2 regions of the Ruegeria sp. YKSF070 genome follow, and region 2 is predicted to be linked to the other one. Evidence: riboswitches for the same ligand, from Rfam matches in the RefSeq annotation. Region 2 holds a riboswitch; the other holds the start of a gene.
What was found. A riboswitch is a leader RNA that binds a small molecule or an ion and turns the genes downstream of it on or off. The one in region 2 is predicted to bind cobalamin.

Region 1 (7,873 bases), on a different contig from region 2:
GGGCTATAATGCTGGCCCCAATCGTCCGATCAGCTGGATGGAGCGGTTTGGCGATCCGCGCAGCGGCACCCCCGATATCGTTGACTGGATCGAACATATCCCGTTCGAGGAGACCCGCAATTACATCATGCGGGTGACCGAGAGCCTGCCTGTCTATCGTGCGCGCCTTGGCAAGGAACCGCTGCCGTTGCCGTTTTCCGCTGAACTAGCGGGATCGACTTTGCGCGCGTTCGCGCCACAGGGTGAATAGGCCAGCGGCCACGATCAGCGCGGCGCCGATGATGACGGCGCTGCGCAGGGTCTCGCCAAACACGGTGATACCCAGGATCGCGGTCCACATCAGGTGGAAATAGGCAAAGGGTTGCACCGCGCTTGCCTCGGCCATCTCGTAGCATTTGATCAACAGCCAGTGCCCGGTGGCGCCGCTGACACAGAGCAGCGCCATCCAGCGCCAGTCGGCGGCATTCATCGGCTCCCAGAACCACAGGCCAATGGCGGTCATGGCCACGGCGCCCGATACGCCGGTCCAGAAGAAGCTGGTGGCGGTGCTGTCCTGCCGGGCGGCATAGCGGGTCAGCAGACCATAGAGCGCGAACATCAGGGCCGAAATCAGCGGCACCACGGCCCAGGGGTTGAACACGCCCATGCCCGGCTGAAGGATGATCAGCACGCCGATCAACCCGACCCCGATGGCCGCCCAACGCCGCCAGCCGACCTTTTCGCCCAATACCGGGCCGGACAGGGCCGCCACCAGAAGCGGGTAGCAGATGAACACCGCCATGCTCTCGATCAGGCCCAGAACGGTAAAGCCGAATACCGCCACGCAGATCTCGCCCGCCAGCAGCAGCCCGCGAAAAATCTGCAGGCCCGGCTGCGCAGTGCGGGTTGCGGCGCGTAATCCGCCACGGGACCGGGCCGCCAGCGCAATCACGAAAGCGGCAAAGAACCAATATCGGATCATCACCACCATATAGGTGTTGTAGCTTGACGCGAGGTGGCGCGAGATACCGTCCTGAAGTGCGAACACGACCGTGGCGGCCAGCATCAGCGCGATACCGGCGGGAATATTGTTCTGCTGTACCCGCCCTGTCGCCTGTGTCATGGCCGTACCCCTTGCGTCATGTGCCGTTTGCGGCCGTATCCCGGCACCCGCGTCACGGCAAACCCGGCCGCCTCCAGCCCGCGCCGCACAAAGCCTGCTGCCGTGTATGTGGCAACCGTGCCGCCCGGTGCTGTCCGGTTTGCGACATGTGCCAGCAAATCCGCTTGCCAAAGCTCGGGATTCTTGGCGGGGGAGAAGCCGTCGAGGAACCAGGCATCGGCCCGTCCCGTCCATTCCGGCAGGGTCTGGCGCGCATCGCCCTGCACCACATCCAGTTGCAGTGTGCCCAGATCGCAAGGCGCTCCGGTCCAGACCTGCAGAAACCTTTCGACCCAGAGGGCAAGCTCGGGGAAGGCGGCCAGCGCCCGGGCCATGTCGTCATGCGTCATTGGATAGGCTTCGAAACTGGTAAAGCGCAGCGGGCCGGTCATGCCTGTGCTTTCCCAGGCGGCCCAGGCGGTCAGCATGTTGAGCCCGGTGCCAAAACCCAGCTCGGCGATATGAAAGCCCGGTCTGAACCGCTCTGGCAGGCTGTTGCCCGCCAGAAACACATGCCGCGTCTCGGCCAGACCGTTTTCAAGCGAGAAATAGGGATCGTCGAACCGGTCCGAGACCGGTATCCGGTCCTCGGTCCAGCTGAGTTTCGCTTGCTGGTCAACCATGCGAATATCCCCTACGAAATCGGCGCGACACTGGCGAAAGGGACGGGCGATGGCAATGGCCGATGTGACGATACGCGGCGCGGGGATCTTCGGCCTTTCCATCGCATGGGCATGCGTCTTGCGCGGGGCGCGGGTGCAGGTGGTCGACCCGTTCGGGCCGGGGGCAGGGTCGTCGGGCGGCTTGGTCGGCGCGCTGGCCCCGCATGTGCCGGAGAACTGGAATGCCAAGAAAGCGTTCCAGTTTGACAGCCTGATGATGGCCGAAGGGTTCTGGGCTGGAGTAGAGGCGGCGGGCGGCGTGTCGCCCGGCTATGGCCGCACCGGGCGCATCCAGCCGCTGTCGGATGATCGTGCCGTGGCGTTGGCACAGGAACGGGCGGTAAACGCCCGTACCCTGTGGCAGGGGCGGGCCGAATGGCGGGTCTGCCCGGTTGGCGAGATGGGCGGCTGGTGCCCGCCTTCACCCACTGGGCTGGTGGTGCAGGATACGCTCAGCGCCCGCATGCATCCACGTCGCGCCTGTGCCGCGCTGGTCGCGGCGCTGGCGGTGCGCGGAGTCGAGGTGCTGATCGAGGCGCCCGACCGGGGGCGGGTGATTCACGCCACCGGCATCGCCGGGCTGGAAGAGTTGAACCGCGGGTGGGGTCGCATCGTGGGCAGTGGGGTCAAGGGCCAGGCGGCGCTGGTGCGCTTCGATGCCGGGCGACAGGCGCCGCAGCTTTTTGCCGATACGGTGCATATCGTGCCCCACGCGGATGGCACGCTGGCAATCGGCTCCACCTCGGAACGCGATTACGATGACCCGAACGGCACCGATGCGGCACTGGACACGGTTCTGGACCGCGCAATGCAGGCGGTGCCGCTATTGCACGGGGCCGAGGTGATCGAGCGCTGGGCGGGCGTGCGCCCCCGCTCGCGCTCGCGCGCGCCGATGCTGGGGGCGCATCCGCTCTATCCCGGCCAGTTCATCGCCAATGGCGGGTTCAAGATCGGCTTCGGCATGGCGCCCAAAGTGGCCCAGGTCATGGCCGATCTGGTACTGGAAGGGCGCGACAGCATCCCCGAGGATTTCCGCCCGGAGGCTTCGCTGTGAACCTCGCTCCCTACCGGGTCGCACCGGACAGCCCGCAGATTGGCGTGGTCCTGTCCCTGATCCGTGACAGCTTTGCCTTCATGGATGGCCGGATCGACCCGCCCTCGTCAATGCATCGTCTGACTGAAGAAACAGTCGCGGATCATGCGGCGCGGCACGAAATCTGGGCACTGGGAACACCCCCGCTGGCGGTGGTGTTCCTGACGGTCAAACCCGGGCGGCTCTATCTCGGCAAGCTTGCGGTGGACGCTGAATTACGAGGGCAAGGGCTGGCCCGCCGACTGGTGGCTCAGGCCGAGACCCGCGCCCGCGCGCTGGGCCTGCCGGTTGTCGAGCTGGAAACTCGGGTGGAACTGGTGGAGAACCACGCCGCCTTTACTCGGCTTGGTTTTGTCCAGACCGGAGAGACCGCACATCCCGGTTACGATCGGCCCACCTCGATCACCATGCAGAAGAAGCTCGTCTGAAGCGCGTCGACGATCGCCACGGACGCGCCGAGAATTTTCGTCGAAAATTCTCGGCGCTCCGCGTTCGAGAGGCGGCGCTCAGCTGTCCTCGAACGGATCCCATTCATCCTCGACCTCGGGCAGCGCCTCGGTCACCACCTTGGCAGCGCGCTGTTCGGGGGTCTCGATATGGGTGATCCGCGCCTTGGGAAACTGTGCCAGCACCGCCTGCACCAGCGGATGTTCGCGGGCCTTCTCCTCCAGCGCGTATTTCTCGGCGTTGCGCACCTCGTCGATGGTCTTGTCGCCGCCCTGCGCCACCACGCTCACCGCCCAGCGATTGCCGGTCCAGCGTTGCAGCGCACTGCCCAGCCGCTGCGCCAGATCGGTGGGGGCGCGCTCGGTGGGTTGAAACTCGATCCGGCCCGGCTGATAGCTGACCAATCGCAGGTCCATCTCGATATCCGCCAACAGCTTGCCGTCGCGATTGGCGCGGATCAGTTCGACCACATGCTCGAATGTGGGAAACCGCGCCAATGCCGTTTGCGCATCCTGCGCCAGCGCCGCAACAGGCCCGCCGCCACCGCTGCGCGGGGCGGGTACATAGCTGGCGCTCACCCCGTTGGCGGAGGGCGCGCCCTGACCGCCGCGCACCCCGCCGCCGGGGTTCGGCGGCGGTGGCGCGTCCTGCAACCGTTTGATCAGCTCTTCGGGGCTGGGCAGATCGGCCACATGGGTCAGCCGGATCACCGCCATCTCGGCGGCCATCATCGCATTGGGAGCGGCTGCAACCTCTTCCAGCGCTTTCAGCAGCATCTGCCACATCCGGGTCAGCACTCGCATCGGCAGCGCATCCGCCATCTGCTGGCCGCGCGCCCGCTCGTCGGGCGAAACGGTCGGATCCTCGGCGGCATCGGGCGTGATCTTGACCACCGACACCCAATGGGTGATCTCGGCCAGATCGCGCAGCACTGCCATCGGGTCGGCGCCTTCGGCATATTGAGCGCCAAGCTCGGTCAGTGCCGCGCCCGCATCGCCGCGCAGGATCATGTCCATCAGGTCCAGCACCCGTCCCCGGTCGGCCAGTCCCAGCATCGCCCGAACCTGCTCGGCGCTGGTCTCGCCCGCGCCATGGCTGATCGCCTGGTCCAGGAGAGAGGTCGCATCTCGCGCCGACCCTTCCGCGGCGCGCACGATCAGCGCCAGCGCGTCTTCGGCGATCTGCGCCCCCTCGGCATCGGCGATCCGGCGCATCAGCGCGATCATGTCCTCGGGCTCAATCCGGCGCAGGTCAAACCGCTGGCAGCGGCTCAGCACTGTCACCGGCACCTTGCGGATCTCGGTCGTGGCAAAGATGAATTTCACATGCGCCGGCGGCTCCTCCAGCGTCTTGAGCAGCGCGTTGAAGGCGCTGGTCGACAGCATGTGAACCTCGTCGATGATATAGATCTTGTAACGCGCGCTGGCGGCGCGATAGCGCACGCTGTCGATGATCTCGCGGATGTCGTTCACGCCGGTGCGGCTGGCGGCGTCCATCTCCATCACATCGACATGGCGGCCTTCCATGATGGCCACGCAATGCTCGCATGTCCCGCAAGGTTCGGTGGTCGGCCCGCCATTTCCATCCGGGCCAATACAGTTCATTCCCTTGGCGATGATCCTCGCGGTGGTCGTCTTGCCGGTGCCCCGGATGCCGGTCATGATGAACGCTTGCGCGATCCGGTCGGCGGCAAAGGCATTTTTAAGCGTCCGCACCATCGAATCCTGCCCGACCAGATCGGCAAAGGTTTCGGGCCGGTACTTGCGGGCCAGCACCTGATAGGGGGTCGGAGAGGCGTCGGACATTGGCTGCTTTCGTCGGGGCTGGATTCTGGTTCTGCAGACGGTACTGGGCAGAGGGGCGAAGGTCCACCGCCTGTGTGATTGTTTCAGGGGTGGAACAGGATTGGGTTGGAAATGGCGGGTGCGTTCCCCTGTCTCGAGGTTGATGCAGACGGGTACAGGGGTATACGAATCTGTTCCGTCGAGTCCCTTCCCGTTGGAGGTAACGCCGTTCGGGACGATTACACGATTGCAAGTGGCGCGGGCGACGATGCGATATCCGACAATTTCGGCTCTAATCTGATTAACGGACAGCAGGGCGACGACTTCATCGTTTCGGTGGACGATCGCGGCGACCTGGGTACGGCGGACACCGTCAAGGGTGGCGTCGGGCGCGATACCCTGGTCGTGGATGAGGGGGACCTGGTCACCACCGGGGGTGGGGCCGACCAGGTGGTGATCGAGAATTATAGCGGCGTTGCGGATGGCTATGACGTTGTCACGATCACCGATTTCGATACGGCACGAGATGTCCTGACCCTGAAGGGCGAAGCTTTGCTGCTGCGTCCCGGCTCCGTTGGAGAGACACGGGTCAGCGTGCAAGAGCTTGATGACGAGACCGGGACCATGGTCCCGATCAACGGCATTCCGGTGGCACATCTGATCGGCGCTCAGGGCGTGACCCGGGATCAGATTCGCGTGTATATAGACAACCGCTGACCCGCGTCGCGGCGCTGTTTGATCTGTTCACGGGTATCTTGTCTTGCGATAACGCCGCGTTAAAGGCCATTCTACCCTTGGGGTCAGGATCGCCACGCCCCGTGGCAATGGTCGGTCGGGAAGGGATACCGCAGATGGCGCAGCTGGTTCTCTATGCGCTGCAAGTCGGCGGCGGCACATTGGCGATCTGCCAGTTGCCGGGACGGTCGGGCGATTATTCCGGCGATGTCGATCTGATCGGGTCCTGGGCGCCCGGGCTGGTGATCTCGATGACGACCGAGGTCGAGATGCTGCAGCACGGTGCGCGCAATTTTGGTGCTGATATCCAGAGTCGCGCCTGCCGCTGGGCTCATCTGCCGGTCGATGATTTCGGAGTGCCTGGCCGTGATGCCGAGATCAAATGGAAGGCGATCAGCAAATCGGCCCGGCATGCTCTGCACGGCGGCGGGCGCGTATTGATCCATTGCAAGGGTGGCTGTGGCCGGTCGGGCATGGCGGCGTTGCGCCTGATGATCGAGACGGGCGAAGAGCCCAAGGCGGCGCTTGCGCATTTGCGGTCGGTCCGCCCCTGCGCGGTGGAAACCGACGCCCAGATGGACTGGGCGCTGGCTGGGCGTGCTATCCGGGACTGATCCTTCAGGCCGTTGCTTGCGCTGGCGCAGCAGAGTGGACGCAGCGGGGCCGGGCCTCGGCCATGGCGCATGGTACCGGGCCCGGCCCGGCGGCAAATCCCGCTCCGTCGGGCGCCATCAGCGCATCGGCAAAGCGATTCAGATGCGACAGGGCGGTGTCTTCGTCGACGCCGCAGAACACGCGGATCCGGCTGTGCGAGGCGGCGTAGCGGGCCATGCAACCTGCTCCACACGGGGGCATCTCGCAATGCCCCTCTATCGCGAAACCTGCATCGGTCATCGGTTCAGCCTGACGCAGCGCGCGGGCGAGGTTCTCGGCCAATGCCGACAGCGCCGGGCAAGGCCTGCCGGTTCGGCGACAGAGCGTTGCGGCAAATTCATGCGTTCTTGTAGTCCAGATCATCCTGCGCCCTCCGCGCGGTGGAACAGGGTGTCGGGGACCGGCCGACCAGGGCCAAGGCATCCCGTCCGGACACCCCGCCCGGGTTCGAGTTACGGTTGCGATGGCAGGTCTCCTGACTTGCGGGTCCAGGCTTTGCCGGCCTTCCCGGCCCGGGGGCCAGTGGCATTTCGGCATCGCTCACCGCTTACAGTTGCGGGGGCAGTCTCGGCATTGGTCCTCTGTCGCCAGGGGGCCGCACCGTGTTCCCTTTTCATCCCGGCGCATGTGTCACCGAGAACCATCGCCTTAGCGGTAGCGGGTGTTGCGGGCCGGAGTCAAGCCGGGTGTTCGTGCCGTGTTTTTCCCCATGCGGCGGGATGCTAGTATCGGTATCGAGTAGTCAGGCTGAAGAAGGGTGTCGGCATGCGGTTGAGAGGAGTACGCGGCAGCAGGCATGTCGAGGATCGTCGCGGGCGACGTGGCGGTGGCATGGCCATCGGCGGGCGCGGGCTGGGTATCGGCGGGGTTCTGCTGCTCTTGGTTATCGGCGCTTTCACCGGCATCGACGTCACCCCGTTCCTGACCGAACGGCCGGGCCCGAGCCAGAGCACACCCAAGGAACTGACCGCCGAAGAGCGGCAGGCGGGCGAATTCGTCTCGCGCGTATTGGCCACGACCGAGGATGTCTGGGGCACCGTGTTCCGCGACCAACTGGGCCGTGACTACATCCCGCCGACGCTGGTGCTGTTCTCTCAGGTGACGTCCAGCCCCTGTGGCGGCGCCTCAGGCGCGACCGGACCATTCTACTGCCCCGCCGATCAAAAGGCCTATCTCGACACCGATTTCTTTGCCACGCTGGCGCGGCGGTTGCAGGCGGGTGGCGATTTCGCCGCCGCCTATGTAATCGCACACGAAGTGGGCCATCACGTGCAGAACCAGTTGGGCATTCTCGGTCAGGTGGATCAGGCCCGCCGGCAATCCTCGCAGGTCGAGGCCAACGCGCTGACCGTGCGGC
Region 2 (7,873 bases):
TGTCTATCTGGATAGCCCCGGAGGCTGGATTTCCGATGCCCGTCCCTGCGGACGGTTGCGGGAATGCCTGCTGGCGCGGATTCCGGCCTATTCCACCTGAACCGTGACCACGGCCTCGACCGGGGTGCCATCGACCATCAGCGGGCTGTGGCTGTTGGCGTTCAGCGAGACCTTCACCTCGACCGGGCCTTTGGGCAGGTCGGGGATATGCATCCATTCGCCATAGAGCCGGGCCAGTTTCACGCCGTTGACATAAACATGAGCATGGCCTTCGCCCGGCACGTCACTGGCCGAGGCATTTTCGGGGGCAAAGCGGAAATTCTGCGGGCTTACATGCAGGTTCCAACCCGACATCGGATCACGGGTCAGTGCTACGGACACACCGGGTGCGTCGGGGCCAGCGGGCAGATGGGTGGCCTGGGCGTGGTCGTGGCCGCCTTGCGCCACGTCATGGGCGCCATGCTGGGCCGTGTCGCCATGATCATGACCGTCAAAGGTAACGCCATAGGCCGCCGCGGTTACGAAACCGGCACCGCCACCAAAGACAAGGCCGATGGCGAACAGAGCGAGAGAGCGGGACATATCAGTCTCCTAGCAAAGAAAAACCCCGCCGGATGGGTCCGGCGGGGCATATGGGCTGGCGGATCAGGCGTGCGCTTCGGCGCGCTTGCTCTCGGTCTGCCAGAAGTAACCCGCGAAGCCACCCAGCAGCACCCAGGCCGCCATCCCGACACCAAAGGCGCGGGCGGCAAACAGCGCGCCCAGCTCGGTGGGGACCGGGCCGGCAAAGCTGTCAGGCTCGGGCGCGCCGATCAGATGCGGCGCCATCAACAGCAGCGCGGCGGCGCCATAGGCCATCAGGTTGCCACCGAAGGCGATCAGCCACATGGCGATGCCTGCCGCGGCTACGGTCGCGGTCCACCAGATCTGGCGGGCGGTGATATCTGTATAGGACACACCGGGCACCTCGGGCGCCAGCGACAGGCCGGGCGCGAAGTGAAAGGTGATGAACCCGGCCAGCCCCCAAAGCAGACCGGCGCGCGCGGTCACCGCATGGCCCATCCCCTCGGCCACCGACATCAGGGCAACCATGACAACTGCATAGCCGGTATAGGTCAGCATCGCAAAAACGACCGTGAGCGCATCGCGCATCGGATCGGCGAACATACCGGGCAGGTCGGGCTGGGCACTTACCGCCTCGGCGCCGAAATGAACCAGTTCGCCGGATTCATACAACTCGGCATGCAGCAACACGGGCTGCACGAACAGAAACTGCAGCAAGGCGGCAATCAGCCCTGCTGCAGCGCCAGCGAACAACGCGCTGGTCAGAATGCGACTGAACATGGTTCAGTGGCAGGGAAAGCCGGTTGCGTGGCGCACGTCGTGGGCGGCGTCATGCAGTGCGGATGCCTGCACATGGCCCGCCAGGGTCACGATGCCCAGGCCCAGGATTACGGCGAACAGGGCCGGAAGGATCGCGGAACCGGTGGCCGATGCCTTGAGAGTTTTGGTCGTCATGTCATTTCCTCCTTGCCGCCGCACCCGACGGCCGGTGTTTCATTACCTGTCTGGCAGGTCTCCTGGCTCGCGGGTCGGTGCCTCTGTTCGCCTTCCCCCCGGAGCGAACCCGGGAGTGGCTGGTTGAACAGCGGCTCACCGCTTACAGTCGCGGGGGCGGCTTTGGCTTGAACCGGCGGGCGGTCGCACCAAATTCCCTCTTAGCATCCGGATTGCTCCGGCAGGACCAGACCCCTCCATTTAGCCGCGAACGCGCGCCCGGCGCAATCGTCATTTGCGACCTTTCCGGTCAGTTTCCGCGCTTTTTCAAAAGATAGATATCCATGATCCAGCCATGATCGGCCCGCGCGCGGGCACGGGTTTCGACGATTTCTCCCGCCACCGCGGCCAATGGACCCGCCACCAGAATCTGTTCCTCCATACCCACATAGGCGCCCCACCAGATGTGGTAATCGGACATATCCAAGGCCTGGAACGAGCATTCGCCGTCCAGCATCACGGCCGCGGTATCCACGGCGGGGGGCCAGCCTTCGTCGCGCAGGCGCCGCCCGGTTGTGACCAGAAACGGTGCGCCTAATTCGTTGATCGGAATGCCATGTGCCGCCGTCAGGGCCTGAAGCGCCGTGATGCCGGGAATCACCCGCACCTTGGGTTGCGGATCGAGCCGTGCCGCGATTCGCAGCGAACTGTCATAAAGCGACGGGTCTCCCCAGATCAGCAACGCCACCCGCGCCGCGCCGGGGTGGTCCTCCATCGCCGCCTGCCAGCGCAGGGCGATTGCATCGTGCCAGTCGTCGACGCCCTTCAGATACCCGTCGTCAGCCCGGCGCGCGGGGATGTCGAAATAGGCGATCTGCGGCGGGGTGTCGGTGGCGTCAGTGATGATGCGCTCGCGCAGCCCGGCCAGATCGGATTTCCCCGCCCCCTTGCGCGGGATCAGGATCAGATCGGCGGCGCGAATGGCGGCGATGCCTTCGCGGGTGACATGGTCGGGATTGCCAGTGCCGATTCCGATCAGGAGTAGCTCAACCATCGCCGAACTCCGCCAGCGGACCATAAAGGATCAGGGCAGGGGCGGTGCCCACCTCCTCTGCCAGCCGCTCGGCCAGTTCGCCCATGGTGGCGCGTGTCAGGCGCTGTTCAGGGGTCGAGACGCTTTCGGCCATCAACGCAGGCGTCGTACGCGGCAGGCCATGCGCTTCGAGCGCGTCGAGCAGCAACGGAAAGGTGCGCTTGCCCATGAACACGACCGTGGTGGCCTGAGCATCCGCGAGTGCGGGCAGGTTCAGGTCGGGGGGCAATTGCCCGCTGACGTCATGGCCGGTGACGAATTGCACCCGCCGCGCGGTCAGCCGTCGGGTCAGCGGGATGCCCGCCGCCGCCGCCGCCGCCACCGCCGAGGGGATGCCGGGGATGATCTCGTATCCGATCCCGGCCGCGCGCAGCGCGACCAGTTCCTCCTCCAGCCGGCCAAAGAGACCGCCATCGCCGGATTTCAGCCGCACGACGTGGGCGCCGGTCTGCGCATAATCCACCAGCAGGCGGCTCACATGGTCCTGCTTGGGCGAGGCGCGGCCCGCCCGCTTGCCCACCCCCACCAGATCGGCATCCGCGCGCGCATGGGTCAGGATCGGACCGCTCGACAGATCGTCGAACAGCACCGCGTCTGCCTTGCCCAGCCGGTCCACAGCTTTCAGCGTCAACAGGTCCGGGTCGCCCGGCCCCGAGCCGACGAAGGAGACAAAACCGCTCATGATCCCGCCTCTGCGATCAGGTGAAAGAAGGTGCCGGTGACATTCCCGCGCACGGACCCGGTTTGCGGCCCCTCGACGCCTTCGGCATCGAAAACACGGGCCAGCGGCGCGTCGGGCTGTTCCAGGATCGAGGAATAGTGGAACTCGTGCCCGCGCAGGGTGGCACCGGTACCATAGCCGGGCAGGGGCCCCAGCAATTCGGCCCGGCGATAGCCCAGGTTGAACTTGCGCTTGTCATACGAGGTGACGAGGCCCAACAGACCCGCCATCCGGTGGCGGGTGCCGTCCTTGTCGATCAGCGCCTCACCCAATGCCATGTAGCCGCCGCATTCGCCATGCACGGGCCGGGTTTCGGCATGTCGTCTCAGCCCCGCGCGAAAGGTATTGGCGGCGGCGAGTGTGCCCGCATGCAGTTCGGGATAGCCGCCGGGCAGCCAGACCAGATCGGCATCGGGCGCGGGGGCCTCGTCGGCCAGCGGTGAAAACGGCAGGATCTCGGCGCCACCCGCGCGCCAGCCTTCCAGGAGATGCGGATAGGTGAAGGAAAACGCTGCATCCCGCGCCAGCGCGATGCGCTGGGCCGGGGGCGGCGGCAGCGGTGCCGAGGAAAGCCCTGCAGGGCTTGAAGAGGCGGCGGCCCGGATCGAGTCCAGGTCGACATGTTCGCGCAGGAATGCGGCATAGCCCGCGATGGCGGCCTCCAGGTCGGGATGTTCCACCGCCTGAATGAGGCCCAGATGCCGCTCGGGCAGGGTCAGGTCGCCACGCCGGGGCAGCACGCCCAGCACCGGCAGGCCCGCGCGCTCCATGCCCAGCCGGGTCAGCCGCTCGTGCCGGGGGCTGGCACAGCGGTTCAGGATCACCCCGGCAAAGGGCAGGTCGGGATTGTACATCCGGAATCCCAGCGCCGTGGCCGCCGCCGATTGCGCCTGTCCACCCACATCGAGGACCAGCACCACCGGCCAGCCCATCCTGAGCGCGGTCTCGGCGCTCGAACCGTGGCCGGTCTCGCCGGGTTTGGCGACACCGTCGAACAGGCCCATCGACCCTTCGGCTACCACGATATCGGCGCCAGCCGCCTGCGCGGCAACGGCACCCAGCAGCCGCTCGCCCATCGCCCAGCTGTCGAGGTTGAACGAGGCCCGCCCCGCCGCCGCTAGGTGAAAGGCAGGGTCGATATAATCGGGTCCGCTCTTGAAGGGCTGCACCACCAGCCCGTCTTCGGCCAGCGCGCGCAACAGCCCCAGCATGACAGTGGTCTTGCCGGTGCCCGAGGCCGGGGCCGAGATCATCAGGCCGGGGGGGTTAGTCATCGCCATGGCTCCAGCTCGACCACGGGCTGTCGGCGCTTTGCGGCCGGTAACGGCGGTCGTATTCGCGGGAATAGAGGCAGCTTTCGTCAAACCCCTCACCCTTCAGAACCGGTCCCACCAGGATCAGCGCGGTGCGCGAGATGCTTTCGTCCAGCGACTCTTTCAGCGTCTCCAGCGTGGCGCGGATGATCCGTTCGTCGGGCCAGCTGGCGCGATAGACCACCGCCACCGGGCAATCGGCGCCGTAGTGCGGGGTCAAATCGGCGACCACCTTGTCCAGATTGCCGATCGACAGGTGGATGGCCAGCGTGGCACCGGTGCGGGCGAAGTTCTCCAGGCTCTCGCCCTCGGGCATCGACGAGGCGCGACCGGGCGTGCGGGTCAGCACCACCGATTGCCCCAGACCCGGCAGGGTCAGCTCGGTCCCCAGCGCGGCAGCAGCGGCCGCGAACGACGGTACGCCGGGTGTAACGCTGACCGGGATGCCCATCTGTTTCAGCCGCCGGATCTGCTCGCCCATGGCCGACCAGACCGACAGATCACCCGAATGCAGCCGCGCCACATCCTGCCCGGCCTTATGCGCGGCCTCGATCTCGGCCATGATCTGATCCAGATCCATCGGCGCGGTGTTGACGATCCTTGCCCCCTCGGGGCAATGGCTCAGGATCTCCTCGGGCACCAGCGACCCGGCATAAAGGCAGACCGGGCAGGAGGCGATGATATCGCGGCCACGCAGGGTGAGCAGGTCGGCAGCGCCCGGTCCGGCGCCGATGAAATGTACGGTCATGTCTGGTCTCCGATGGCGAGGGCGCAGGTGGCGCGCCGGTCGTCCGATATCTGTCTTGGGGTGATCAGCCGCGCGCCCGGCCCGGCGGCGACCAGCGCCGCGGCCTCGGCCACGCTGCCGGTGCCATAGCTGGCGCGGCTTTGCGGCGAGCAGGTGAGGGTGCGCTGCCCGGCAAGCTCGCTCGCCGGAATAAGGTGCAAGGGCAGCGCCAGCTCTGCCGCCAGCGCCTCCAGCGCCGGGTGCCCGGCCTTGTCGGCAACGGTGGCGAGCGCGGCCACCGCCTGTCCGGCGGCGGCCTTGTCATAGGCTGCGCGCAGGCTGGCCGCCTCTGCCGTGGTGGTAAAGCCCAGTCCCGCGACGATCATAGCGTCACGCTCCACTGCACCACCGGATAGGCCGATTTCCAGCCCCGGCGCGGCCCCAGCGGGGCGGCTTGCGCCAGTTCGACCCGCAGCAGCTCGCCGCCCTTGTCGGCCTGCCAGAGGGCCAGCAAAGCCTCGCTTTCCAGCGTCACTGCATTGGCGACAAGCCGGGTGCCGGCGGGCAGTTCGGCAAAGAGCCATTCCAGCAGTGCCGTGCTGAGACCGCCGCCGATGAACACCGCGTGGGGCCGCGCAAGGCTGCCCAGCACCTCGGGCGCGCTGCCCTCGACCACGCGCAGGTGGTCTTGCCCCAGGGCGTCGGCATTGGCGCGGATGCGCGCGGCGCGGTCGGCGCGGGGCTCAATGGTGGTGGCGCTCAGCGTTGGATCGCTCATCAACCATTCGATCCCGATCGAGCCGGTGCCGCCGCCGATGTCCCACAGGTGCTCGCCCCGCTGCGGCGCCAGCGCCGAAAGCGTCAGCGCCCGCACCGGGCGCTTGGTGATCTGCCCGTCGGTCTCGAAGATCGCGTCGGGCCTGCCGCTTGCCTTGGAGATCGCCCGACCTTCACCCGCCACTGCGACGCCGACACAGACGGGGTGGGCGAAATCGCCCGCTTGCGCCTCGGCCAGCGACAGGGTTTGCAGGCGCTCGCGCGGGCCCGCCAGCGCCTCCATCACATGCAGGCGGCTGGCGGCAAAGCCGGTCTGATCCAAGTAGCGCGACAGTTCGGATACCGCCGCACCGTCGCGCAGCAGGATCAGCGCGCGCAGGCCGGATGCCAGATAGGGCCGCAGCCGGGTCAGCGGTGCGGCATGCAGACCCAGGGTGAGGGTCTTCTCCAGCGGCCAGCCCAGCCGCGCCGCTGCCAGCGAAAAGGTCGAGACTCCGGGCAACGCGCGCCATTCGCCCGCATCGAAATGCCGGGCGATGACGGCACCCGCGCCAAACCAGAACGGATCGCCCGAAGCTAGCACCGCGACACGGCGCCCGCGCAGCCCGGAGAGAATCTCCAAGCCGTCAGAATACGGGACTGGCCATGCGATGCGCTCCTGCGGCCCCTCGGGCAGCAGCGACAGGTGCCGGGGCGGCGCCATGATCACCTCGGCCGCGTCCAGGGCTTGACGGCTTGCGGGCGGCAGGCCATCCAGTCCATCCTCGCCCATGCCGATCACGCTCAGCCACGGAGCATCAGACATGTCGCACCTCCTGATCCTGGGCGGTACCACCGAAGCGAACGCGTTGGCGCGCGCCGTGGCCGAGACGGGCCTGCGCGCGACCTATTCCTACGCCGGCCGGGTCGAGGCGCCGCGCGAGCAGCCGATCCCGGTGCGGGTCGGCGGATTCGGCGGCGTGGCCGGTCTGGTGGAATTTGTCCACAGCAACAGCGTAACGCATGTTATTGATGCTACGCATCCTTTTGCTGCGCAAATGAGTGCCAACGCCTGCGCTGCCTGCGCCCAAACGGACACGCCCTTGGCCGCGCTGACGCGGCCCGCCTGGCAGTCCGGAGACGGGGACAACTGGCACCGCGTCCCGGATATCTCCGCCGCAGTCGCCGCTTTGAAGGGCGTCCCGCAGCGCGTGTTTCTGGCGGTAGGCCGGATGCATCTGGGCGACTTCGCATCCCAGCCGCAGCACGATTATCTTTTGCGCCTCGTCGACGCGCCCAGCGATCCGCTGCCCTTGCCCAAGGCGCAGGTCGTGGTGTCGCGTGGTCCCTTCACAAGAGAGGGTGACAAGGCGCTGATGCAACAGCATAAAACGCAGCTTGTGGTCAGCAAGAACGCCGGCGGCACCGGGGCGCGGGCCAAGCTGGACGCGGCGCGCGACCTGGGCCTGCCGGTGCTTATGATCGACCGCCCCGTTCTGCCGCCCCGGACCGAGTTTGCCACCCCCACCGATGTGCTGCGCTGGCTGCGTCATTCCGGCGTGAACCTTGGCGTGTAAACGATTGGGGTACCGTCTCTTTCGATGACGCGGGTGCGGGAAGAACCGACCAGGACCACGGTCTGCATATCCGCCATCTCGGGTGTCGCTTCGGCCAGACGCGCGATGCGCAGCGCCTCGTCCGGGCGCGAGACCGCGCGGGCAAACAGGATCAACCGCTCGGGTTCGCATTCTTCACGCAGGATTTGC

Region 1: linked by a shared signal. The riboswitch ahead of AC2FL1_RS18565 (hypothetical protein) and the one ahead of AC2FL1_RS08375 (CbtB domain-containing protein) in region 2 are both predicted to bind cobalamin.

What each region holds. Positions count from the first base shown of each region.
Region 1 is NZ_JBXWRD010000045.1:19,485-27,357, forward strand. Features, by position in the region: gene AC2FL1_RS18525 (lytic transglycosylase domain-containing protein) at 1-250, shown strand, start outside; gene AC2FL1_RS18530 (DMT family transporter) at 206-1,102, opposite strand; gene mnmC2 (tRNA (5-methylaminomethyl-2-thiouridine)(34)-methyltransferase MnmC2) at 1,099-1,764, opposite strand; gene AC2FL1_RS18540 (NAD(P)/FAD-dependent oxidoreductase) at 1,814-2,857, shown strand; gene AC2FL1_RS18545 (GNAT family N-acetyltransferase) at 2,854-3,324, shown strand; gene AC2FL1_RS18550 (DNA polymerase III subunit gamma/tau) at 3,403-5,172, opposite strand; gene AC2FL1_RS18555 (hypothetical protein) at 5,260-5,844, shown strand; gene AC2FL1_RS18560 (protein-tyrosine phosphatase family protein) at 5,979-6,476, shown strand; gene AC2FL1_RS18565 (hypothetical protein) at 6,481-6,879, opposite strand; cobalamin riboswitch at 6,965-7,176, opposite strand; gene ypfJ (KPN_02809 family neutral zinc metallopeptidase) at 7,282-7,873, shown strand, end outside.
Region 2 is NZ_JBXWRD010000011.1:45,868-53,740, forward strand. Features, by position in the region: gene AC2FL1_RS08360 (DUF1636 family protein) at 1-100, shown strand, start outside; gene AC2FL1_RS08365 (hypothetical protein) at 88-582, opposite strand; gene AC2FL1_RS08370 (CbtA family protein) at 646-1,344, opposite strand; gene AC2FL1_RS08375 (CbtB domain-containing protein) at 1,348-1,518, opposite strand; cobalamin riboswitch at 1,554-1,764, opposite strand; gene cobF (precorrin-6A synthase (deacetylating)) at 1,808-2,551, opposite strand; gene cobA (uroporphyrinogen-III C-methyltransferase) at 2,544-3,272, opposite strand; gene AC2FL1_RS08390 (cobyrinic acid a,c-diamide synthase CobB) at 3,269-4,591, opposite strand; gene cobM (precorrin-4 C(11)-methyltransferase) at 4,578-5,372, opposite strand; gene AC2FL1_RS08400 (cobalamin biosynthesis protein) at 5,369-5,737, opposite strand; gene cbiE (precorrin-6y C5,15-methyltransferase (decarboxylating) subunit CbiE) at 5,734-6,933, opposite strand; gene AC2FL1_RS08410 (cobalt-precorrin-6A reductase) at 6,932-7,684, shown strand; gene cobJ (precorrin-3B C(17)-methyltransferase) at 7,657-7,873, opposite strand, start outside.